Regions from separate parts of the Catenibacterium faecis genome, predicted to be linked through region 1. Evidence: predicted binding sites of a transcription regulator. Region 1 holds the regulator's gene; each other region holds the start of a gene.
What was found. Region 1 encodes HrcA, which represses chaperone genes, less so after heat shock. Its sites were predicted from a motif close to TTTTAGCACTNNNNNNNNNNNAGTGCTAAAA; they were not measured.
Positions count from the first base shown of each region.

Region 2: a site for HrcA is predicted at 5,921-5,951, ahead of H8909_RS05025 (co-chaperone GroES). Genes of this name have one in related genera too.
Region 3: a site for HrcA is predicted at 2,068-2,098, ahead of H8909_RS00620 (tetracycline resistance determinant leader peptide). Genes of this name have one in related genera too.

Region 1 is NZ_JACRWG010000011.1:33,350-41,487, forward strand. It holds gene holA (DNA polymerase III subunit delta) at 1-270, shown strand, start outside; gene hemW (radical SAM family heme chaperone HemW) at 272-1,363, shown strand; gene hrcA (heat-inducible transcriptional repressor HrcA) at 1,489-2,511, shown strand; gene grpE (nucleotide exchange factor GrpE) at 2,525-3,097, shown strand; gene dnaK (molecular chaperone DnaK) at 3,115-4,929, shown strand; gene dnaJ (molecular chaperone DnaJ) at 4,981-6,105, shown strand; gene H8909_RS04355 (RNA-guided endonuclease InsQ/TnpB family protein) at 6,646-7,809, shown strand; gene H8909_RS04360 (YjjG family noncanonical pyrimidine nucleotidase) at 8,001-8,138, shown strand, end outside.
Region 2 is NZ_JACRWG010000015.1:10,194-18,331, reverse strand. It holds gene H8909_RS05055 (tRNA (cytidine(34)-2'-O)-methyltransferase) at 1-470, opposite strand, end outside; gene H8909_RS05050 (XTP/dITP diphosphatase) at 470-1,063, opposite strand; gene aroE (shikimate dehydrogenase) at 1,060-1,917, opposite strand; gene chbG (chitin disaccharide deacetylase) at 2,013-2,750, shown strand; gene H8909_RS05035 (aminotransferase-like domain-containing protein) at 2,804-3,991, shown strand; gene groL (chaperonin GroEL) at 4,015-5,634, opposite strand; gene H8909_RS05025 (co-chaperone GroES) at 5,647-5,907, opposite strand; gene H8909_RS05020 (lysylphosphatidylglycerol synthase transmembrane domain-containing protein) at 6,058-7,080, opposite strand; gene H8909_RS05015 (metallophosphoesterase) at 7,165-7,962, opposite strand; gene rnjA (ribonuclease J1) at 7,962-8,138, opposite strand, start outside.
Region 3 is NZ_JACRWG010000001.1:97,131-105,268, forward strand. It holds gene H8909_RS00605 (XRE family transcriptional regulator) at 1-664, opposite strand, end outside; gene H8909_RS00610 (helix-turn-helix domain-containing protein) at 1,176-1,811, shown strand; gene H8909_RS00620 (tetracycline resistance determinant leader peptide) at 2,326-2,403, shown strand; gene tet(M) (tetracycline resistance ribosomal protection protein Tet(M)) at 2,419-4,338, shown strand; gene H8909_RS00630 (cysteine-rich KTR domain-containing protein) at 4,457-4,624, shown strand; gene H8909_RS00635 (helix-turn-helix transcriptional regulator) at 4,684-5,037, opposite strand; gene H8909_RS00640 (hypothetical protein) at 5,542-5,865, shown strand; partial or broken gene mef(H) (macrolide efflux MFS transporter Mef(H)) at 5,826-6,173, shown strand; gene H8909_RS00650 (sigma factor-like helix-turn-helix DNA-binding protein) at 6,400-6,819, shown strand; gene H8909_RS00655 (helix-turn-helix domain-containing protein) at 6,824-7,063, shown strand; partial or broken gene H8909_RS13710 (TraX family protein) at 7,230-7,774, opposite strand; gene H8909_RS00665 (hypothetical protein) at 7,801-8,138, opposite strand, start outside.

The DNA.
Region 1 (8,138 bases):
CCTTTAGAACTCATTGGTTTAATTGCGAATGCATTACGTAATCTCTATCAGGTCTCTATTATGAGCAAGAAGGGCTATCGTGATAATGATATTGCCTCAGCACTCGGTCTTAATCCTCGTGCTATCTATCCAATTTGTAAAAATGCAGCACATTTTGATATCACTGAACTCATGGAAAAACTCTATGCCTTATCAGAACTAGATTATGCAATCAAGACAGGTACAGTAGATAAATTTAGAGGATTAGAACTTTTCTTGATGAGGATATAATATGGAAACAAAAGCACTTTATATTCATATTCCTTTTTGTGATCATATCTGTTCTTATTGCGATTTCGCAAAGGTCTATTATCGTGAAGAGTTTGTCTTAAAATATTTAGAACGATTAAAGGAAGAACTTGATGCACTTCCTCATCATATTATGAGAACTATTTATATAGGAGGAGGAACACCAAGCGCTCTTTCTTTAAAACAATTAGATATCTTATTAAGCATGGTTGATCCTTTTGTAGGTGATGATACTCTCGAATATACAATAGAAGTCAATCCTGAATCAGCAACGCTAGATAAACTAGAATGTATGCATACTCATGGTGTGAATCGAATAAGCGCTGGTGTACAGACATTTAATAATGATTTATTAAAAAAGATTGAACGTTATCATACTTCCGATATTGCGAAAGAAGTAGTAAGAAATGCAAAGGCTATAGGCTTTAAGCATATCTCCATTGATTTGATGTATGGACTTCCTGGACAAACCCTAGAAGATGTAAAAGAAGACTTGTATATTGCTCTATCACTTCCTGTTAATCATTTATCTTATTATTCACTTATATTGGAGGAACATACACGTTTATATGATTCCTTTGAACCTCTTGATGAAGAAACAGAAGGAAAGTGGAGTGATTATATTGTAGAGACACTTTCTCATGCTGGTTTTCATCGCTATGAAGTCTCTAACTATGCGTTAGGAAATCATGAATCAGAACATAATAAAGTTTATTGGCATTATGATAACTATTATGGTGTGGGCATTGGTGCGACAGGTAAAATAGATAATGAACTTATTTCTCACTCGCGTAGTCTTACTGATTACTTGCAGGGGAAGAATACAATATATATAGAAAAAGAAACAATTGAAGATACAATGTTTAATCATCTTATGATGTCTTTACGTCTAAAAGAAGGATTAGACCTTGATGAATTTAAAAGAAGATATCATTGTTCTGTAGAAGATGTCTATAAAGAAGCTCTCACTAAGAACCTTGGTAATCATTCGTTGATTATTGAAAACAATCATTTGAAAACAAATGATACACTCGATCTTCTTAATTCCATTCTTCTAGATTTCTTACCAGAATAAAGGGTTTCTCAAATTAGAGAAACCCTTTTTAATATAAACTAGCACTAAAGTCTTGACACTGCTAAAAAAGAATGTATAATGAATCTAGCACAAGAGGAAAAAGAGTGCTAAGGAGGTGCTTGGGAATGCTTTCGGCAAGACAAATGCTTATATTTAAATATATTGTCGAAGAGTTTATTGAAACAGCAGAACCTGTTGGATCTAAGCTTCTAATGACAAAATATGAATTACCATATTCAAGCGCCACTATTCGAAATGAAATGAGCAAGCTTGAAGAACTTGGCTTTCTAGTGAAGACACATACATCTTCTGGTCGTGTTCCTTCTAAGAAGGGATATTACTATTATGTAAATACTTTGCTTCAGCCAAATGTCGACGAACAGGTAAAGAACCAGGTTGCAACTATCTTTAGTGATACACATCAATCATTGAATAATTTGATTAAAGAAAGCTGCGAAATGTTAAGCCAGTTGACTGATCTAACGGCGGTTGCTCTAGGACCTAATTCAAGTTATGAATCTCTGCAGAACATTACACTTGTTCCAATTGGGACGCGCAATGTGACTGCGATTATTGTAACGGATAAGGGACATGTAGAAAATCGAGTTTTCACTTTATCTGAGACATTGAGTTTGGATGATTTACAATCTTGTGTGGCTGTAATGAACGACACATTAGTAGGAACGCCAATTAATCAGGTGGCAGATAGATTAGAAAACGATGTCAAGCCAATCCTCAATACGAGAATCAAGGAACATGAAATCTTGTTTAATGCTTTCTTAGAAGCATTTATGAAGTTTGCAAGAAACAATGTATATTTCTCTGGTAAAGATCATTTGCTGTATCAACCAGAATACAATGATGTCAACAAGTTAAGAAAATTAGTGAGTGCATTTGAAAATTCATCAAACTGGAATTTCTTAGCACCAACTGATGATGATGGTATCAAGGTATTAATTGGTGATGATTCAAATGTATCTGGACTTGATGATGTATCAGTTATTTCATCTTCTTTTGATACAGGAGGAGCTAGTAAAGGAACGATTTCTGTAATCGGTCCAACACGTATGCCTTACAAGAAAGTTGTATCGCTTGTAGAATATATTACTGAAAATATAGAAAGAATCATCAAGGAAAATGATGAGTAGAAGAGGTGAGACCATGGCAGAAGAAATGAAGAAAGAAGCAGAAGAAACTGTTGAAGAATCTACTAAGGAAGAAGCTGAAAAAGTAAAAGAAGAAACAACTGAAGAAACAGCTGAAGAAACAGTAGATCCTAAAGATGAAAAGATTAAGGATTTAGAATCTCAAATCAACAAGTGGAAGACAGATTATTATAAAGTATTCGCTGATATGGAAAACTTAAAGAAAAGACTTAAAAATGAACATGCGAATCAGTTAAAGTATGCAATGCAGTCTTTTATTGAAGAGTTATTACCAGTTATTGATAACTATGAAAGATCATTAACTGTTGAACCTGAAAGCGAAGAAGGTAAGAATATTCTTAAGGGTAATAAGATGATTTTGAACCAGTTAATGAATATTCTTGGTAAGAATGGTGTAACTGTGATTGAAGCACAGGGTAAGGAATTTGATCCAAATATGCACCAGGCAGTCATGCAGGATGATAATCCTGACTTTGGTCCAAATATTGTGACTGAAGAATTACAAAAAGGTTATATGTTAAAAGATAGAGTAATTAGAGCAACTTTAGTGAAAGTGAATAAGGATTAATAGGAGGAGAACTTATTATGAGTAAAATTATTGGTATTGATTTAGGTACAACAAATTCATGTGTCAGTGTTATGGAAAATGGTGAAGCAAAAGTAATTGCAAATCCAGAAGGAATGAGAACAACTCCATCAGTTGTTGCATTCAAGAACGGTGAAATCATCGTTGGTGAAGCTGCAAAGCGTCAGGCTGTTACAAATCCTGATACTGTAGCATCAATCAAGAGACATATGGGTACAAACTATAAAGAACATGTAAATGGTCGTGATTATACACCAGAAGAAATTTCAGCAATGATTCTTCAGAACTTAAAGGCTACTGCTGAAAGCTATTTAGGTGAAAAAGTAACTAAGGCAGTTATCACAGTTCCAGCTTACTTCAATGATGCTCAGCGTCAGGCTACTAAGGATGCTGGTAAGATTGCAGGTCTTGATGTTGAACGTATTATCAACGAACCTACAGCTGCGGCACTTGCTTATGGTGTAGATAAAACTGAACAGGAACAGAAAGTATTAGTATATGACTTAGGTGGAGGAACATTCGATGTTTCTATCCTTGACTTATATGATGGTACATTTGATGTATTAGCCACTGCAGGTAACAACCGCTTAGGTGGTGATGACTTCGATAAGAAAGTTATGGACTACATGGTTTCTGAATTCAAGAAAGAAAACGGTGTTGATTTAAGCGCTGATAAGATGGCTATGCAGAGAGTAAAAGATGCTGCAGAAAAGGCTAAGAAAGACTTATCTGGTATGATGCAGACTCAGATCTCATTACCATATATCACTGCTGGTGCTAATGGACCACTTCATTTAGATATGACTCTTACAAGAGCTAAATTTGATGAATTAACAGCTGATTTAGTTGCTAAAACAGAAGTTCCAGTAAGACAGGCATTAACTGATGCGAAAGTATCTGCTTCTGAAATCGATCAGATCTTATTAGTTGGTGGTTCTACTCGTATCATTGCAGTACAGGAATCAGTTAAGAGATTATTAGGAAAAGAACCTAACAAGTCAGTTAACCCTGATGAAGTAGTATCTATGGGTGCTGCAATCCAGGGCGGTGTTATCACTGGTGATGTTAAGGATGTCGTATTACTTGATGTTACACCATTATCACTTGGTATTGAAACTATGGGTGGCGTTATGACAGTATTAATCCCTCGTAACACAACTATCCCTACTACTAAATCACAGATTTTCTCAACTGCTGCTGATAACCAGCCAGCTGTAGATATCAACGTATTACAGGGTGAACGTGCAATGGCTAAAGATAATAAGCAGTTAGGCTTATTTAAACTTGATGGTATTGAACCAGCTCCAAGAGGTATTCCTCAGATTGAAGTATCATTTGATATCGACGTTAACGGTATCGTAAACGTTAAAGCAAAGGATATGAAGACAAACAAAGAACAGTCTATCACTATTCAGAACTCTACAGGTTTAAGTGAAGAAGAAATCGATAGAATGGTTAAGGAAGCTGAAAGCAATAAGGCTGACGATGAAAAGAAACGTAAAGACATCGAAACTAAGAACAAAGCAGAAGCTATGATCAACCAGATTGATAAGGCTTTAGCTGAACAGGGTGCTAACCTTCCAGAAGATCAGAAGAAGCAGGCTACAGCTTTAAGAGATGAACTTAAGACTGCATTAGACAATAATGATATGGCTACTCTTGAATCTAAGATGAGCGAACTTGAACAGATTGCTCAGCAGATGGCTGCTGCTCAGTATCAGCAGCAGAATGCTGGTAACACAGCAGGTGCAGACACTTCATCTAACAACAATAACGATGATTTCGTTGATGCAGACTTTACTGAAAAGAACTAACAAGAAAGCCAAGGGTAATCCCCTTGGCTTATATTAAATGAGGTGTAATTTATGGCAGATAAGAGAGATTACTATGAAGTCCTTGGTGTATCTAGGGATGCTTCAAAAGATGAAATAAAACGTGCCTATCGTAAGATGGCAAAGAAATATCACCCTGATGTGAATAAAGCGCCAGATGCAGCAGACAAGTTCAAGGAAGTTAATGAAGCCTATGAAGTTCTTTCTGACGAGAATAAGAAGGCGGCTTATGACCGTTATGGACATGCAGCATTTGAACAGGGTGGTGCAGGTGCTGGAGGATTTGGTGGCCAGGGATTTGGCGGATTTGAAGATATGGACTTTGGTGATATCTTCGGTTCATTCTTTGGCGGAGGACAGTCACGTTCTAGAAGACCTACAGGACCACAAAAAGGTGAAGACCGTTATGTTCAGATAGAAATTGATTTCATGGATGCTATCAAGGGTAAAAAGACTGAACTTAAGATTAACTATGATGAACAGTGTTCTCATTGTCATGGTACAGGTGCTAAGAATCCTAATGATGTGCATACATGTTCTAGATGTGGTGGAACAGGACGTATTAGAGTACAGCAGCGTTCACCATTTGGTACTATCATTAATGAATCAGTCTGCCCAGACTGTCATGGTACAGGTAAGGTAGTCAAGGATAAGTGTCCACATTGTCACGGTTCAGGATATATTAATAAGAATGTTACTGTAGAATTAACTATCCCAGCTGGTATTAATTCTCATCAGCAGTTACGTGTCGCTGGTAAAGGACAGCGTGGTGTCAATGGTGGACCTAATGGTGATTTATATGTAGAAATCTATGTACGTCCACATAAATACTTTGTGAGAAACGGTAATGATATTTCTATATCAGTTCCAGTTTCTGCAGTAGATGCAACTCTTGGCTGTGAAGTTGAAGTACCTACTGTTTATGGTGATGTCACTATGAAGATTCCAGCAGGAACACAAACTGGTACAGTTATGAGACTTAAGGGTAAAGGTGTAAAGAACATGCGTGGTGATACTTATGGTGATCAGTATGTTCAGGTTAACGTTTCTATTCCTAAGAAGTTAAGCAAGAAAGAAAAAGACCTTTATACAAAACTTAAAGAATTAGATGAAAAAGAATCTATTTTTGATCAATTTAAGAAATCATTCAAGAGATAGGGATATTGAGTATTCCTATCTTTTTTGTATAATGAAATAAGGAAGAAAATATAAGTAACTAAATATATCGACTATTGTGATTAAATGTGTTCAAATCTCCTCAAAGGAGAGCGTTAAAATGAAAACATCAAATATCACAAATTATAAATTAAAGGATTTTACTGAACTTTTAGGCGTATCTGTTAAGATGTTATAACGTTGAGATAGAAAAGGAACTTTAAAGGCAAACCGAACCAAAACTACAGGCATTATTATACGTATAATCATCATTTACTAAATCAAGTTACATTTTTAAGATAGTTTTGTAATGTAAAAGAATTATTTGAATACCCACAGACCACAGGTTAGTGAAAATTAAATTATATAAACGCCTATAAATCGGCGTTCATGAAGCTTAACTTGATGCATAGATTTTCCATTTGTACTATAATTAGATTAGAAATCAGATGGAGAACTCATGCAGTATATTGTTTCAATACTTCATGTGTTCTCCTGCAGGCTGTATGGGGTTAGTAAGTATAAAAAAACAGATAGAAAGGGATGAGGAAATTGCTGAAGAGTTTCAAGACGGAAATAAATCCGACAGAGGAGCAGAAAGTCAGGATTCGTAAAACAATAGGTACTTGCAGATTTATCTATAACTTCTATCTTGCTCATAATAAGGAGCTTCATGAAAGTGGCAAAAAGTTTATGGGCAGCAGTCAGTTTAGAGTATGGTTCAACAATGAGTTTCTTCCGAGCCATCCAGAATATTCCTGGATCAGGGAAGCTTATTCGAAATCGGTAACACAGGCAGTAAATAACGGACAGACCGCATTTGAAAAATTCTTTAATCACAAGAGTGCCTTTCCAAAATTTAAGAAGAAAGGCAGATCTGATGTGAAAATGTATTTTGTAAGGAATAATCCAAAAGATTGCAGTTGCGAAAGACACAGAATCAAGATTCCGTCACTTGGTTGGGTACGCATCAAAGAGAAAGGATATATTCCAACTACAAAAGATGGATACGTAATTAAGAGCGGTCATGTTTCAATAAAGGCTGACAGATACTATGTTTCAGTTCTTATAGAAATCCCAGATCACAGGATAGCTAACAATTCCAGTGAAGGAATTGGCATTGACCTTGGATTAAAGGACTTTGCGATTGTTTCTAATGGAAAGATTTATAAGAACATCAATAAATCTGCAAAACTAAAGAAGCTTGAAAAAAAGCTTGTTCGAGAACAGAGAAGTCTTTCTCGAAAGTATGAAAATCTAAAGAAAGGAGGGTCCACTCAAAAAAGAAATATACAGAAACAAAGGCTTAAGATACAGAAGCTTCATCATAGAATTGACAATATTCGTACTGATTACATCAATAAGACAATCGCAGAGATAGTGAAAACCAAGCCATCTTATATAACGATTGAAGATCTAAACGTATCAGGAATGATGAAGAACAGACATCTTTCAAAGGCAGTTGCTTCGCAGAAGTTTTATGAATTTAAAAGAAAGCTTCAAGCTAAATGCAAGGAAAACGGAATCGAACTTCGAATAGTAGATAGATGGTTCCCATCATCTAAGACATGTCACTGCTGCAAAAGTATCAAGAAAGATTTAAAGCTTTCAGATAGACTTTTCAGATGTGATTGTGGTTATATCGAAGACAGAGATTTCAATGCTGCACTTAATCTGAGAGATGCTACGACTTACGAAGTTGCATAAACAAACGCAAACGTAGGTATGTACCGAAGGCTATTTCGGGAATTTACGACTATGGAGTGTACTAGAACTTGTGAGTAGATATGATTTCGGTCAATCAAAAGCATACACGATGACATAGTAAGTAATGTTCGTGAGAACTTACATTATCTCTATGTGAGTATATTTAATCACATTTTGAGTGGCAGGACATTATGAAATATAAAACTATATTATGGGATATAGATGGCACACTTCTTAATTTTGAAATGTCTGAAAGAATCAGCATGGAAAAATGTTTAGAGAAGCATGGCGTATCTATGACAAAAGCACAATTTGAAGAATACAAAAAG
Region 2 (8,138 bases), on a different contig from region 1:
TCTACTGTAGATAAATCAGGATAACCCTGTTGTCTTAATGCTTCATAAACACCAATGGCTACAGTATTAGATAAGTTCAAACTACGTGAATCTCCATACATAGGAATACGTACACAATCATCAATATACTTCTTTAAAATATCATGAGGAATACCATCATGCTCATGACCAAAGAAAAGATAATGTTCACCTTCCTGTTTAAAATCATCTTCACTATAAACTTTCTTAGAATAACGTGTAAAGAAATGATAAATACCAGGATTCTCTTTTTCAAACTCTTCAAAGTTTTCATAAACTTTAAAAGTGAGGTGATCAAAATAATCCATAACCGCTCTTTTCATTCTTGGATCATTTAACTTAAACCCTGTCGGTTTAATAATATGTAAAGGTGTATGTGTCGCTGCACATGTTCTCATAATATTACCTGTATTTTGTGGAATCGCAGGATGTACTAATACAACATGATTCATTACTTATGTGCCTCCTCTAAATAATCATATAAAGCCTTTAATGCCTTTGCACGATGAGAGACTTTATTCTTTTCTTCCATAGTCATCACTGCAGAAGTCTTCTTTAATGGTGGATAATAGAAAATAGGATCATAACCAAAGCCATTTTCACCATCAATACAATCGTTTATTTTTCCTTCAAAAGTACCTAAGAAAGTCTTTGTTTCTTCATCAGGAATAGCCAAAGCCATCGCACATACGAAACGTGCTGTCTTATCTTCTTTATCTTTTACAGCATCAATAATCCACTGATTCTTAATATCATAACTTGTATCTTCACCCATAAAACGAGAAGAATAAATACCAGGCTGTTTATCTAATGCATCTACTTCTAAACCAGAATCATCTGCAAGAGTAGGCATATGAATCATATTCATTACTGTTTCAGCTTTAATCACTGCATTTTCTGTAAAAGTAGTCCCTGTTTCTTCAATATCAGGATTATAACCTAATACATCTTTAATAGACTTTACTTCAATACCTAACTTTTCCAACATTGCAGAAATCTCTTTAAGTTTCCCTTTGTTTGTTGTTGCAACTACGATTTCTTTCATTCGCTTTCCTCCATTCCTAACGCTACTTTGACTTCATGGATAGGCATATCCTTTCCTGTCCAAAACTTAAAAGAACATGCACCCTGATAGACAATCATACGTTCTCCATTCATATAATCAAGACCTTTTTGTCTTGCATAACTTAATAGCTTTGTTTCCTTAGGGTTATAAATAATATCAGCTACTTTTAAACCATCAGGTAACATATCAGCACTCTCAATAATACATCCTTCAGGATGAGGTGCCATACCAACACTTGTTGTATTGACTAATAGATAAGTATCCTTTAAATCTTCCTTAATACTTTCCTGATCAATTTTCTTTAAAGTAATAGGGCAGTCTAATTTCTCATTAAGTTCTTTAATAAATGGCTTATCAGAACGATTATAAACCACAATTTCCTTAGCACCAGCCAAAGCAAGAGAAATAATAATTGCACTTGCTGCACCACCAGCTCCAAGTACTACAATCTTATGCTTCGCAATACCCCATCCTTTATCACGGCAGGCCATCACAAAACCTTCTCCATCAGTAATATGACCAATGAGTTTACCATTCTCATTCTTTACCGTATTGATACTCTTTGCAAGTTTTGCCTGTGTTGTGAGTTCATCCATATATTTCATCATATCCTGTTTATAAGGCATAGAAATATTGTATCCCTTAATAGGTAATGTCTTAACAGACGTAATATAGTCATCTAACTGATCTTTAGTCACTTCAAATGCAAGATAAACATCATTAATACCTAATGTTTGAAATGCAGTATTATGCATCATTGGTGAAAAAGAATGTTTAATAGGATTTGCGACAACCCCATATAAACCTGTATATCCAGTAATTGTATTTTTCATAACCTTCTCCTTTTGTCTTGTATTATACATCATTTTGTCGTTATGTGTGACTGTTCTTATAATATTTAGTACAATGGATTATAGAGGTGAAAAGTATGATCAAAAAATTAATTATCAATGCTGATGATTTCGGTATGTGTGAAGGAAACTCCCTAGGTATCCTTCTTGCACACGAAGAGGGACTTGTAAGTTCCACTACAGTGATGATGAATATGCCATATGCTTTATGGGCTCTAGACAAGGCAAAGGCATATCCAAATCTAGGAATTGGTGTTCATTTAACTTTAACTGCTGGTAAACCATTATTACCTGGCAAGAAAAGCTATACAGATGAAGAGGGGAACTTCTTAAGACCAAGTGCCTATGAAGATGAATTCCCAGATGGAGAACCAGATGAAGTCTATGAAGAATGGAAAGCACAGATAGAAGCTTTTATCGCACACACAGGACATCTTCCTACACATCTAGATTCTCATCACTATGTGCATATGGAACATAGACAATTAGAAGTCATCAAGCGTCTTGCCAAGGAATATAACCTTCCTATTAGACAAACAAGATATGTGGATGAAAACTACTTCCCAGCACGTTGTGAATTCTATAAAGATGGTGTAAGCTTTGAAACATTTAAAGAAATTTGTTCAACTGAAGGCTATGATACAGTAGAACTTGTTTGTCATCCTGCTTTAGTTGATGAAAGACTCATGAACGTATCTAGCTACAATATGAATCGTATCAAGGAATTAGAATTACTTAAGAGTGATGAATTCAAACAGTTCATCAAGGATCACGATATTCAGATCATAACTTACGCAGACATAAAAAATAATTAGGTATTTTTAAATAATAGTAGTAGAATGAGAAAAAAGTGAATGGAGTGACATATATGAGATACGCAGATAAGATGAATTACGTAAAAAAATCAGCCATTAGAAGTGTCATGGCTGATGCAAGTGAGAATGGTACGGTAGAGTATATTAGTTTTGCGAGTGGATTCCCTGATCCAGAAGCTATTCCACAGGAAAAGCTAGAAGAAGTAGGACATAAGATTCTTCAAGAAAAGACTTATGAAGTTTTGCAGTATGGCTCTGCCCAGGGTTATACAGGTTTAATAGAATCTTCTAAGTCATTCATTAATAAGCATGAATGTATATGCACAAGTGATGATGATATTATTATTACAACAGGATCACAGCAGGGATTAGATCTTGTGTCTAAGATATTCTGCGATGAAGGAGATTATGTTGTAGTAGAGAACCCAAGCTATTTAGGTGCTTTAAACTCATTTAAATGTAATGGGGCAAAGCTGCTTGGTGTTTCTTTAGAAGAAGATGGTGTAAATCTAAAAGAACTAGAAGAAGCCTTTAAAAAAGGACCAAAGGTATTCTATACAATTCCTAACTTCCAGAATCCTACCGGAGTCACAACATCTCTAGAAAAAAGAAAAGAAATCTATAACCTTGCAGTAAAGTATGATGTAGTTATTCTAGAAGATAACCCTTATGGTTATTTGCGTATTACAGGAGAAGAAGTCCCTTCTATTAAATCTTTAGATCAAGACCATCGGGTTGTTTATGCAGCCAGTCTTTCTAAGATTATCTCACCAGGTATGCGTACAGGAATCATCTGTGCAAGTAAAGATATTATCTCTAAGCTCTTTATGGCTAAACAATCAGGAGATAACCATACAAACAATCTTTCACAATATATGATGGATGCTTTCTTAAGAGAAACAGATATGGATGCACATATTAAACATTTGCAGTCTCTTTATGCAAAGAAATGTAACTTCATGTTAGAGATGATCAAGAAGTATTTCCATCCTTCTATTCATGTCATTGAACCAGAAGGTGGTATGTTTATATGGTTTGATTTACCTGATGGAGTCAGTATGCCAGAATTCGTTCAGGCTTCTATTAAGAAGCATGTAGCCATCGTACCAGGTAATGAATTCATGGTAGATAGTACTAAGCCGTGTCAATCTATTCGTATGAACTTCTCAGCTGCTTCTATGGAGAATATCGAAAAAGGTATTCAGATTTTAGGAGAACTAACATATCAATTCTGTAAATAAAAAAAGCCATTTCTGGCTTTTTTTTAATACATGCCACCTTGTGGCATAACAGGCTGTTGTGGTTCTTCCTTCTTAGGAAGTTCTGCCACACCTGCTTCGGTTGTTAAGAACAAGGCTGAAATACTAGCGGCATTTAATAATGCGCTACGAGTGACCTTAGTTGGATCAATAATGCCTGCTTCAAACATATTAACCCAGTCACCTGTCTTTGCATCAAATCCAAAGTCCTTTTCAGCAGTCTTTTGGATAGATACAATTTCTTCTTCATCATAACCAGCATTGATTGCAATCTGAGTAAGAGGCGCAAATAAAGAATTCATGACTACGTTAATACCCTTCTGGATATCTACATTCGTATCTCTGACCTGATTCTTTAATTCTTCATAGGCTTCTACTAACGCAGCACCACCACCAACAACGATACCTTCATCTACAGCGGCCTTAGTCGCATTAAGAGCATCTTCAATTCTTAATTTCTTTTCTTTTAATTCTGCTTCAGTTGTAGCACCGACTTTAATTGTTGCAACACCGTTAGATAATTTACCAATACGTTCTTTTAGAGTCTTCTTTTCATAATCACTCTTAGTATGAGTTAATTGTGTCTTTAATTCTTCTACACGTTTATTCACTGCTTCACTTGAACTATGACCAATTAGAGTAGTATTGTCTTTCTTTACAATCACTTTCTTGATTGTACCAAGATCTTCAATGGTTAAATCAGAAAGCTTCATATTAAGCTCCTTGTTGTAGAATTTAGCACCAGTTAATACTGCAATATCCTCCAACATTTCTTTCTGTTTATCACCAAATCCTGGAGCCTTAGTTGCTACGACATTAAAGGCACCTCTTAACTTATTCAATACAAGAGATGAAATAGCTTCATTCTCATAATCTTCAGCGATAAGTAATAATGGTTTATTAGCCTTTAATACCTGTTCAAGTACTGGAAGGATTTCCTGCAAATTAGTAATCTTCTGATTAGTGACTAAGATGAGTGGGTTATCCATTTCAACTTCCATCTTATCTGTATCACTTACAAAATAAGGAGATACATAACCCTTATCATACTGCATACCTTCATTGACTTCTAATTCATCATCAAAACTATTAGATTCATCTACATTGATAATACCATCTTTACCAACCTTTTCCATAGCCTGAGCAATCAATTCACCAATATGACTATTAGAAGAAGAAATAGTCGCAACTGATGCAATATCTCTGCTTGTTTCTACCTTATGAGAATTCTTTAATAATACTTCTGCCACTGCTTTAGAAGCTCTTTCAATACCTTCTCTCATAAGTACAGGGTTTGCACCTTTTTCAACCTGCTTCATGCCATTCACAATCATATCTCTTGCAAGAATTGTGGCAGTTGTTGTACCATCACCTGCAATATCATTTGTATTATTGGCTACTTCATATACAAGTTTTGCACCCATATTTTCAAAATGATCTTCTAATTCTATTTCCTTGGCAATAGAAACACCATCATTCGTAATTAAAGGAGAACCATAACTCTTCTCTAATACTACATTTCTACCTTTAGGACCAAGTGTAACACTCACTGCATCAGCAAGAGTATTCACACCCTTCAACATTGATTGACGTGCATCACTAGAAAAACGTATTTCTTTACTCATAGCTTATTCCTCCTATTCAATACATGCGAGAACATCTTTCTCGTCTATCACAATATATTCAACACCATCAAGTTTAACTTTTGTACCTGAGTATTCCTTGAATACAACACGATCTTTTTCTTTTAAATCATTTTCACATTGTGGACCTACTGCCACAACTTCTCCAACAGTAGGAAGACTCTTTGTTTCAGTAGTAAGAATAATACCACTAGCTGTCTTATTTTCTACTTCTTCTTTCTTTAATACGATATTCTTATTTAAAGGTTTCAACATAATTATTCCTCCTTGTTAGCACTCTCTTTATTTAATTGCTAAAAAGTATTATAGTTCGTTTTAGCACATTGTCAAGGCGAGTGCTAATTTGTTTTTGGGCAGATTGGATAAAAGTGCACAAAAAAAAGCCACTCCTGAGTAAAGAGTGACTTAATCGTCTTTTCGTTTTGTATCTTTCGCAACGATAAATGTGATCATACCAAGTATTAATCCAAAATAGAAAGAGAAGAAACGCCATAAGAACATAGAACTAGAGGCATTAGCTCGACCAAGAAAACCAAATAAGATCATATAACATCCTTCACTACCACCTGATGCACCGGGAATAGGGAGGAATGTATTAATTAAATTAATAATAGAAGCCAGTCCTAAGAACTGTACAAATAGGGTAACTGGTACTTTTATTCCTAAAGCAAGACACGAAAAGAATGGCGTAGAGTAGATAATAGTAAGTTTCACTATATTACATAATACTGTCTGTAATAAAGCTTTTTTATTTTTCTGTAATACATTCATCTGTTCTCTAAATTCACCAAAGTAATTCTGAATTCTAAAGCATGTTGATTCATAATCTTTTATAAGTGGTGTTTTAGAAAGGAGATAGACTACTTTATCTACTATAAAGTTCTGGAACTTCTTACTCTTAGCACCTGCAAATAATAGAAGAGTGACTACCGCATTAATAAGAAATCCGACGGCTGCCATAGAGGATACACCTACACCTTTATCTAAGAAGTAGGCTGAATCCACAATCATAATCACTGCAGTAAAGCCCATAATCACTATTTGATAACTAATAAAGCACATGAGTAAGATACTTGTAGAAATGGCAGGGGAGATTCCCTGGTTATTAAATACGAACACCTGGGCGAACTGTCCTCCTGAAGAAGAAGGAGTTAAACCACTAAACAAAGTACCTACAAGTCCATTCACAAAACCTTCTTTAAGAGTAAAGTCTTTCTTATAAAAACGCGCAAAGATCATTGTAGCGAGTCCATCAAATACATAATATATAAACATAATAAAACATAAGATGAATAGCCAGAAAGGATGCGCTGTAGTAATTGTTTTAAATACAGTAGAGACTTCAGAACCTACTGATAAGTATAAAGATATACCACTAATCACAAGAATTAATGCAATATTCAAGATATAGCTCTTCTTTGTTTTCATGGGAATCACCTCATTTCCCTATCTCTATTTTACCAATCTTATTCCTTATATGAAAGTAAAAGAAAAGAGTAAGGATTAAAATCCCTACTCGAATGTAATCATAATAATCTCATTTTCACATAATACTTTAAAATGATAGTTATGACGTGGTGCTATACCATTACTTACAATTAGTTCAGAACCACTTTCTGTATAACTTCCATGATTATAAGTAGCCGCATTATTACACTTTACAAGTGGACCAATACCAGGGAACCAGATAGTCCCACCATTACTATGTCCAGATAACTGTAAATGTGTATGTCCTTTATTTTGACTAAAACTATCAGGATAATGACTTAAAGTTAAGACAAACCCGTCAGAAGCAGGTATTTCTTCCTGACTATTAATAGATTGTCCATAAAGGGTAAAGGAACTATTACGATAATGAATGGTACGAGCACTATTATTAAGTACTTCAAATCCACCTTCATTAAGGATATTAGTCACTTCCTCAGCATGTGCATGATCTTCATCACCAAGTACTGCAAACTTACCATAACCTGGTTGAAGCTTCTTTAAGATTTTCTGTACTCTAGCATCTTGAATAGGTTTACTTTCATACAGATCACCAGTAAAAACAACCATATCATAGCTTTGATCTTCAATCTCATCTACAATTTGTTCAAAACGATCAATATCTTTGGATGCAGTAATATGTATATCGGATAAATCTACAATCTTAAAGTTTTTAAAACCATTAGGTAATAATCCATTACTATAAGTCATTCTTGTAAAAGAATAATGTGTTCTAGAAAAGAGACATGTATAACCACCAAACAACACCAATGCGAAAACAATAATTGCAAGAATACCAGTACGAATAATTTTCTTTTTCTTCATTATTTCTTGTTCATGATGACAGGAATAATCATCGGTCTTCTCTTTGTCTTAGTATAGAAATAAGATGTTAATGTTTCTCTGATTGTATTCTTAATTTCACCAAATGTTGTTTTTTCCTGCAATAAAGCACGTAGCTTACGATCCACAGCCATTTCTGCTCCATAAATCATAGGTTT
Region 3 (8,138 bases), on a different contig from region 1:
CGATATAAAGGGTGCTTGCTAAATTGCGGTTTTTTCCGCTTAGTTTACCGCCTTGCACATTTTCATAGTTTTTACAGCGACAATCCGCACCGCCATTTTTGTATTTTTCAGATAAAACGGGAATATCCAGCAGACCGCACATATCGTTGATTGCCAAGTCAAAACGTCGGATAACACCGCCACAGTCAAGACAGCGGTTCAAGAATGAATACCAATCCCTGTTCTGTGCCTGTAAAACATATTCCATATTGCGTGAGCCTGCCCCTTTTAATTCCAAAAATACGCCCATGTGTTCATCATCAGAAGCCATAACCTTGATTTCTCCGTAGGCGTAATGCTCTTTATAGCCATAATATCCATAGTCATAATGGATAAAATAATCTGCTTTCATGCCAAGCACCTTTCGGATAATTTCCAATGCGTCAGTCGTTGGAAAACGGACAGACAGATAATCAACGAGCAGATAAAAAGGCTTATCGCAGATATAGTAATTCAGACAACGCAGGATAATATTTTGTGTTTCCTTGCTGGCGTTGGCTTTTCCGTTCTCAAAGCGGTTGATACTATATCTTGATACATGGGTAAGACTTGCAAGTTCTCCTTGTGAAAGACCGCTTGCAAGACGTTTATTCTTCATTTCAAGTGCAAATTCTAAATTGTTCATTGTATTCCTCCAATCCCACAATAGCCTTGAAATACCTGTAAACCACTATTCAAAAGAATGTGAAATTACTATCTTCTTAAAACTCCTCATTACTCCTTACAGCTTTGGGGTTGTATGGTTTTTGACTTGTCTTTTGTGAAATAGTGCCCCCCTGTTAGATAACGGGGGCACAGACAAGGCTCGCAGGCTCGCCAGCCGACAAAGCATTTCTTCCCCTTGACACAAGGTGTCATGGCGGTAAGCCTGAGAGGCTTCCGCCACCGTGTCAGAAATACTTTGTCAGCAAGTTCTGTTTTGCCTTTTCTAACAAGTTCCATTTCAACCGATATTCATATCTACGGATTTAATCAGATAGGTATTTCTTTTTGAATGTTTTTATATTTCATTCTATTGTGCTTATTCGATTACAAGAACATAGTAATTCTTATATGCTTATTTGTCAATATCTTTTTTTGCCTTTACAAATCATATTAAGCATGATAGACTTATAATAGCGAAGATATAACGAGATATGGAGGGTTATGCAATGAAAATAAGCCATTTAGGAAATAATATACAGACCATAAGAAAATTTAGGGGAATGAAACAACAGGAACTTGCGGACAAAATCGGTATCAATATGCAGAGCCTTTCCAAGATTGAAAGAGGGTTGAACTATCCTGCCTATGAAACGCTGGAAAAGATAATGGAAGTGCTGGACGTTACGCCCAATGAATTGTTGTCGGGAGAATGGAAGTATGTCAATCAATCTGAAAAGGAAGTCTGTCAGTTTTTAAGAGCCGAAGAACGTCTAAATGCAGAACTGAAACATGGACACTATGATAACTTCTTTGACAGCGAGGAAGAATGGCTGGAATATGAGTTAGAAAAGTTACGGGAATATATTACAGACTATATCAACGGGAAAAGCATTGAAGCGTCCGACCTTTACCCAATCAAAGAATTTATCCAGCATTTGAAGTTTCAAAAATTATTAGACCGCTATGATGATTTATACAGTATGGATATGTTTGGGGAAAGCATAGAGGGACATAAGTATAAGACACCTTATCAAGTCGTGAAAATGATAAACCCGAACTCAAAAGAAGATATGGAACTGTTACGAGAAGTATTAAGGAATAACAATTTTGATGATGAGGACGAGTAACTTTTTTCCTCTTGCGAGAAGATACAGCAAACAAAAAGCCCGATCAAGAGTGCAAAGCACCACCAATGGTGGCAAAGCTCTTGACAGGGCTTTTTCTTTTCTGTTGTGGGCAATCAAGAGGAAGAAAGGGATAAAATCTGATTTGTGGTAAATCAGGCAAAGGCAACGCAGGTATCTCAATTTGATTTGGTACTTGAAAAGAACGGGAGTAATTGGAAGATTATAGAATAACAAATATTGGTACATTATTACAGCTATTTTGTAATCACGTACTCTCTTTGATAAAAAATTGGAGATTCCTTTACAAATATGCTCTTACGTGCTATTATTTAAGTATCTATTTAAAAGGAGTTAATAAATATGCGGCAAGGTATTCTTAAATAAACTGTCAATTTGATAGTGGGAACAAATAATTGGATGTCCTTTTTTAGGAGGGCTTAGTTTTTTGTACCCAGTTTAAGAATACCTTTATCATGTGATTCTAAAGTATCCGGAGAATATCTGTATGCTTTGTATGCCTATGGTTATGCATAAAAATCCCAGTGATAAGAGTATTTATCACTGGGATTTTTATGCCCTTTTGGGCTTTTGAATGGAGGAAAATCACATGAAAATTATTAATATTGGAGTTTTAGCTCATGTTGATGCGGGAAAAACTACCTTAACAGAAAGCTTATTATATAACAGTGGAGCGATTACAGAATTAGGAAGCGTGGACAAAGGTACAACGAGGACGGATAATACGCTTTTAGAACGTCAGAGAGGAATTACAATTCAGACAGGAATAACCTCTTTTCAGTGGGAAAATACGAAGGTGAACATCATAGACACGCCAGGACATATGGATTTCTTAGCAGAAGTATATCGTTCATTATCAGTTTTAGATGGGGCAATTCTACTGATTTCTGCAAAAGATGGCGTACAAGCACAAACTCGTATATTATTTCATGCACTTAGGAAAATGGGGATTCCCACAATCTTTTTTATCAATAAGATTGACCAAAATGGAATTGATTTATCAACGGTTTATCAGGATATTAAAGAGAAACTTTCTGCCGAAATTGTAATCAAACAGAAGGTAGAACTGTATCCTAATATGTGTGTGACGAACTTTACCGAATCTGAACAATGGGATACGGTAATAGAGGGAAACGATGACCTTTTAGAGAAATATACGTCTGGGAAATTATTGGAAGCATTAGAACTCGAACAAGAGGAAAGCATAAGATTTCATAATTGTTCCCTGTTCCCTGTTTATCACGGAAGTGCAAAAAACAATATAGGGATTGATAACCTTATAGAAGTGATTACGAATAAATTTTATTCATCAACACATCGAGGTCAGTCTGAACTTTGCGGAAAAGTTTTCAAAATTGAGTATTCGGAAAAAAGACAGCGTCTTGCATATATACGTCTTTATAGTGGCGTACTGCATTTGCGAGATTCGGTTAGAATATCGGAAAAGGAAAAAATAAAAATTACAGAAATGTATACTTCAATAAATGGTGAATTATGTAAAATCGATAAGGCTTATTCCGGGGAAATTGTTATTTTGCAAAATGAGTTTTTGAAGTTAAATAGTGTTCTTGGAGATACAAAACTATTGCCACAGAGAAAAAAGATTGAAAATCCGCACCCTCTACTACAAACAACTGTTGAACCGAGTAAACCTGAACAGAGAGAAATGTTGCTTGATGCCCTTTTGGAAATCTCAGATAGTGATCCGCTTCTACGATATTACGTGGATTCTACGACACATGAAATTATACTTTCTTTCTTAGGGAAAGTACAAATGGAAGTGATTAGTGCACTGTTGCAAGAAAAGTATCATGTGGAGATAGAAATAAAAGAGCCTACAGTCATTTATATGGAAAGACCGTTAAAAAAAGCAGAGTATACCATTCACATCGAAGTTCCACCGAATCCTTTCTGGGCTTCCATTGGTCTATCTGTAGCACAGCTTCCATTAGGGAGCGGAGTACAGTATGAGAGCTCGGTTTCTCTTGGATACTTAAATCAATCGTTTCAAAATGCAGTTATGGAGGGGATACGCTATGGCTGTGAACAAGGATTGTATGGTTGGAATGTGACGGACTGTAAAATCTGTTTTAAGTATGGCTTATACTATAGCCCTGTTAGTACCCCAGCAGATTTTCGGATGCTTGCTCCTATTGTATTGGAACAAGTCTTAAAAAAAGCTGGAACAGAATTGTTAGAGCCATATCTTAGTTTTAAAATTTATGCGCCACAGGAATATCTTTCACGAGCATACAACGATGCTCCTAAATATTGTGCGAACATCGTAGACACTCAATTGAAAAATAATGAGGTCATTCTTAGTGGAGAAATCCCTGCTCGGTGTATTCAAGAATATCGTAGTGATTTAACTTTCTTTACAAATGGACGTAGTGTTTGTTTAACAGAGTTAAAAGGGTACCATGTTACTACCGGTGAACCTGTTTGCCAGCCCCGTCGTCCAAATAGTCGGATAGATAAAGTACGATATATGTTCAATAAAATAACTTAGTGTATTTTATGTTGTTATATAAATATGGTTTCTTGTTAAATAAGATGAAATATTTTTTAATAAAGATTTGAATTAAAGTGTAAAGGAGGAGATAGTTATTATAAACTACAAGTGGATATTGTGTCCTGTATGTGGAAATAAAACACGATTAAAGATAAGGGAAGATACTGAATTAAAAAAATTCCCCCTCTATTGTCCGAAATGCAGACAAGAAAATTTAATTGAAATAAAGCAGTTCAAAGTAACTGTGATTACAGAGCCAGACGCAAAGACGCAGAGCCGATAAAATGAGATTAATACAATCTCATTTTATCGGCTCTTTCCGTTATGTATGGATTCTTTTAATTAGTCTTCGATGTTTCTTGCTTCGTTGATACCGCTGGCTAAAGATTCCATTAAGGATAGTTCTTTGTCTGTAAAGCTATCCATGTATTTCTCTATCTGTAATCGTCGGGTGCTTTTTACCAAGTTATTAGCAGGTAAGAAAAATTCATCAACGGAAACATGAAGTAACGATACAAGGTCATAAAGAACTTGTATGCTGGGGTGTTGCCCTTTATTTTCAATATTAGTTAAGTACCGTGGGTCAATTTCAATCAATGCTCCCACTTGTTCACGAGTTAAACCTCGTTTCAATCGAGCTTCTTTAATGGCTAAACCAAAGGCTCTAAAATCATATTTATCTTCTTTTTTACGCATAGTAGACCACCTCTATACATTTTATTGTTCCTACTGAATTAAAAACAGGTATAGAAAAACGTGTTATATGGTTTATAGGTTTATATTTAATAAAAAGCACTACTAAACGCCAATAAAAAAAACCGTTATATGGTAGTGCTATTTACGCTGTTAAAATATTGTATATTACTTCCAAATGGCGGTTTGTTGGAGGTCAACGTCGCCATGAAGTACATCATATACAATAAATTTCCTTACATTGGGTTCTTGTCAAAAAAAGTCGTCTATCTGCAATAGATAAGTACGTCCACCAATGTGGTTTTATAAATCATATAGATAGAATAACAGAAGCATGTAAACAGAGAAATAAATCTGTTTATATGCTTTTTTGGCTATTCAGAACTTTTTTACAAAGTTTATTTATCAGTAATGCAACAAATCCCCCTTTCACATTGGGACTAAGAGTGAAAGGAGATAAACGAGCAAGGCTCACTTCCTTTCCTAGACAGAAAGGGGGTGAGAAACATGAAACCATCTTCTTTTCAGACCACAATAGAAAATCAGTTTGACTATATCTGTAAACGTGCTATGGAAGACGAGCGAAAGAATTATATGCTTTATCTTTCAAGGATTGCAAAGCGTGAGGTGTCCTTTTCGGATGTTGGCGATTATCTTGTTAGCCAGTTTGCGACAACAGATAACTATTCAACTGACTTTCAGATTTTTACACTCAATGGGTTATCAGTAGGCGTTGAAAATGATTTGTTGAGTGAAGCATTACGTGAGTTGCCAGACAAGAAACGTGAAATTCTACTGCTGTTTTACTTATGGGAATTTCGCTATTTTTAGAATTGCCTGCAATAGTTTCCTACTGGGTAGTTACAGTGATGTGCTTTGTGGCTATGGGTGTATCTACTATGTTTGTTGTTCAAATTTACACTCTTGTTCAGACACAAACACCACCGCAATTAGTAGGAAAGATAATGGCTACGCTGGTAGCAGTTGCTATGTGCGGTCAACCTATTGGACAAATGGTTTACGGTATTTTATTCGATGTATTTATACAAGAAACATGGGTTGTTATGTTTGTAGCTTCTATTGCTTCAATCATGATTTCAATATATTCAAAAAGAATTTTTCAAAAGTTAGAGATATAATACAAGGGGTTAAATAGTATGTTAGGCTAAAAACAATATATAAAAGAAAATTTGAAATCTGCTAAAAGGATAGTGTTATAAAAGAAAGAGTAATATTGCAATATTTAAGGCTCGCACAAATATATGTTTTGTGTGGGCTTTTTTCTTACCATTTTTCTGTATTTCTAAAGGGTATAAACGGTATTCCGTTTATATATTTCAGCATTAGCAGAAAGGGGGTGAGATTATGAGGACATCTTCTTTCGAGCATATCGTCAGATTACAGTTCAATTCTTTAATGCTGATTGTCATTAAGAACAAAGTGAAAAGTCGAAACAGACAGCTTGCAAGACATTCTAAACGTGAAGTATTGTTTTGTGAAATAGCCGAAACGAAACAAGTTGAACGTGGAACGATTGATACCTGTTTTTATGATTGTGTATCATTTAAAGTCTTGCACTTTACAATTTATGTATCTGATGAAACACTTGGTACAGTTTTACATAGACTGTCAGAAAAACAGCGTAGTGCGATTTTATTACGTTATTTTCAAGGAATGAACGACAGAAAAATTTCAGAACTGTACCATGTATCACGTTCTGCTATTTGCAGTAGAAGAACTAGAGGACTAAGGAAGTTAAAAATGCTTTTGAGCGAAGGGAAGTAAAGAAATGAGTAAAGATTATGGCTATCCCTCTTTTGAATTGATTTGCAAAGCGTCAAGCGGAGATGAAATGGCAGTTAAAGAGATTTTGAAGTTTTATGACGGTTATATTTCTAAATTATGCTTGCGTCCTTTTTACCACTCTGAAAGTGGTAAAATCATTATGCAGGTTGATGAAGAACTAAAAGGAGAAATTCATACAGACATGATGAAAGCAATATTGAAATTTGAAATCGGAGTGAAGTAATCAACTGTATAAAAAAATCGGGAGATACACAGTTTCGTGCTATCTCCCTTAGTAGTTTTACGGTCATATCAAGGCTCATTCAATCGTGGTAAATTCGTGGTAAGATGAGTGTTTTTCTATACTTCAAAATGCTTGAATGTATAGTGTTTATGCGGATAATTGAAAATTAGATATAAAATTTACAATACATTCTATTATAAAACAAGTAAAAAACACTAATTAAGCCAATACCATAATACGAACCATCCATCATACAAATATATGATATAAAAGCTCCACCTAAAATTATTGGAATAGCTACAATCCAATTATTACTGCTATTTTTAATAATTGCAATAACAAGAAGTCCTATTAAAAGTGTAAACAATACATTTTGCTGCCTTACATCAAATATATTTCCTGTTAACGATAGATCGTATATTAGCTCTGAGATACCAGCAAATATTAATAAATTTGCTAAATCTTCTTTAAATTGTGTGTATGCATAAATCCTTCAACAAGTAAAAAACAAAAAATTGGAAATGCTAATCTACCGATCATATGTAAGACATCAATTATATTCAATAAGTTTGAAAATTGAAAGTCCGTAAACATAGAGTAAGGTACTTTTAATGTTATACCATTTTTTAACACAACTTGTCCAAAGTGATCTAACAGCATTGCACTCACTGCTATAACTTTTAATGTACTTCCTGAAAATAATTTTCTCATAATTTAATTAAGCTGATGATAGTTATTTAATTATGAATATTAATATCGTAATTCAACGAAACTACATCCTCCTTATATCCATCAACAACGACTTGAACCATATAAGAGCCTTTTTCTAAAAATAATTTTTGTAAATCTGCAATATCCTGACCATCTAGTTGATAACAAAGCTTATCATTTTCATTTAAAATATAGATATGCATTTTACCATCATCGATACTAGCGTCTATATCTACATTTAATTTTTCAGATTTAGCAAGTGAAAAATAACCAGTTGCTACTTTTAATTCTGATTTACTAGTTTCACTAGCATTATAAGTTTCATCTCTATTCATTGAAAAGGCAACCGCATTACTTTCTTTAT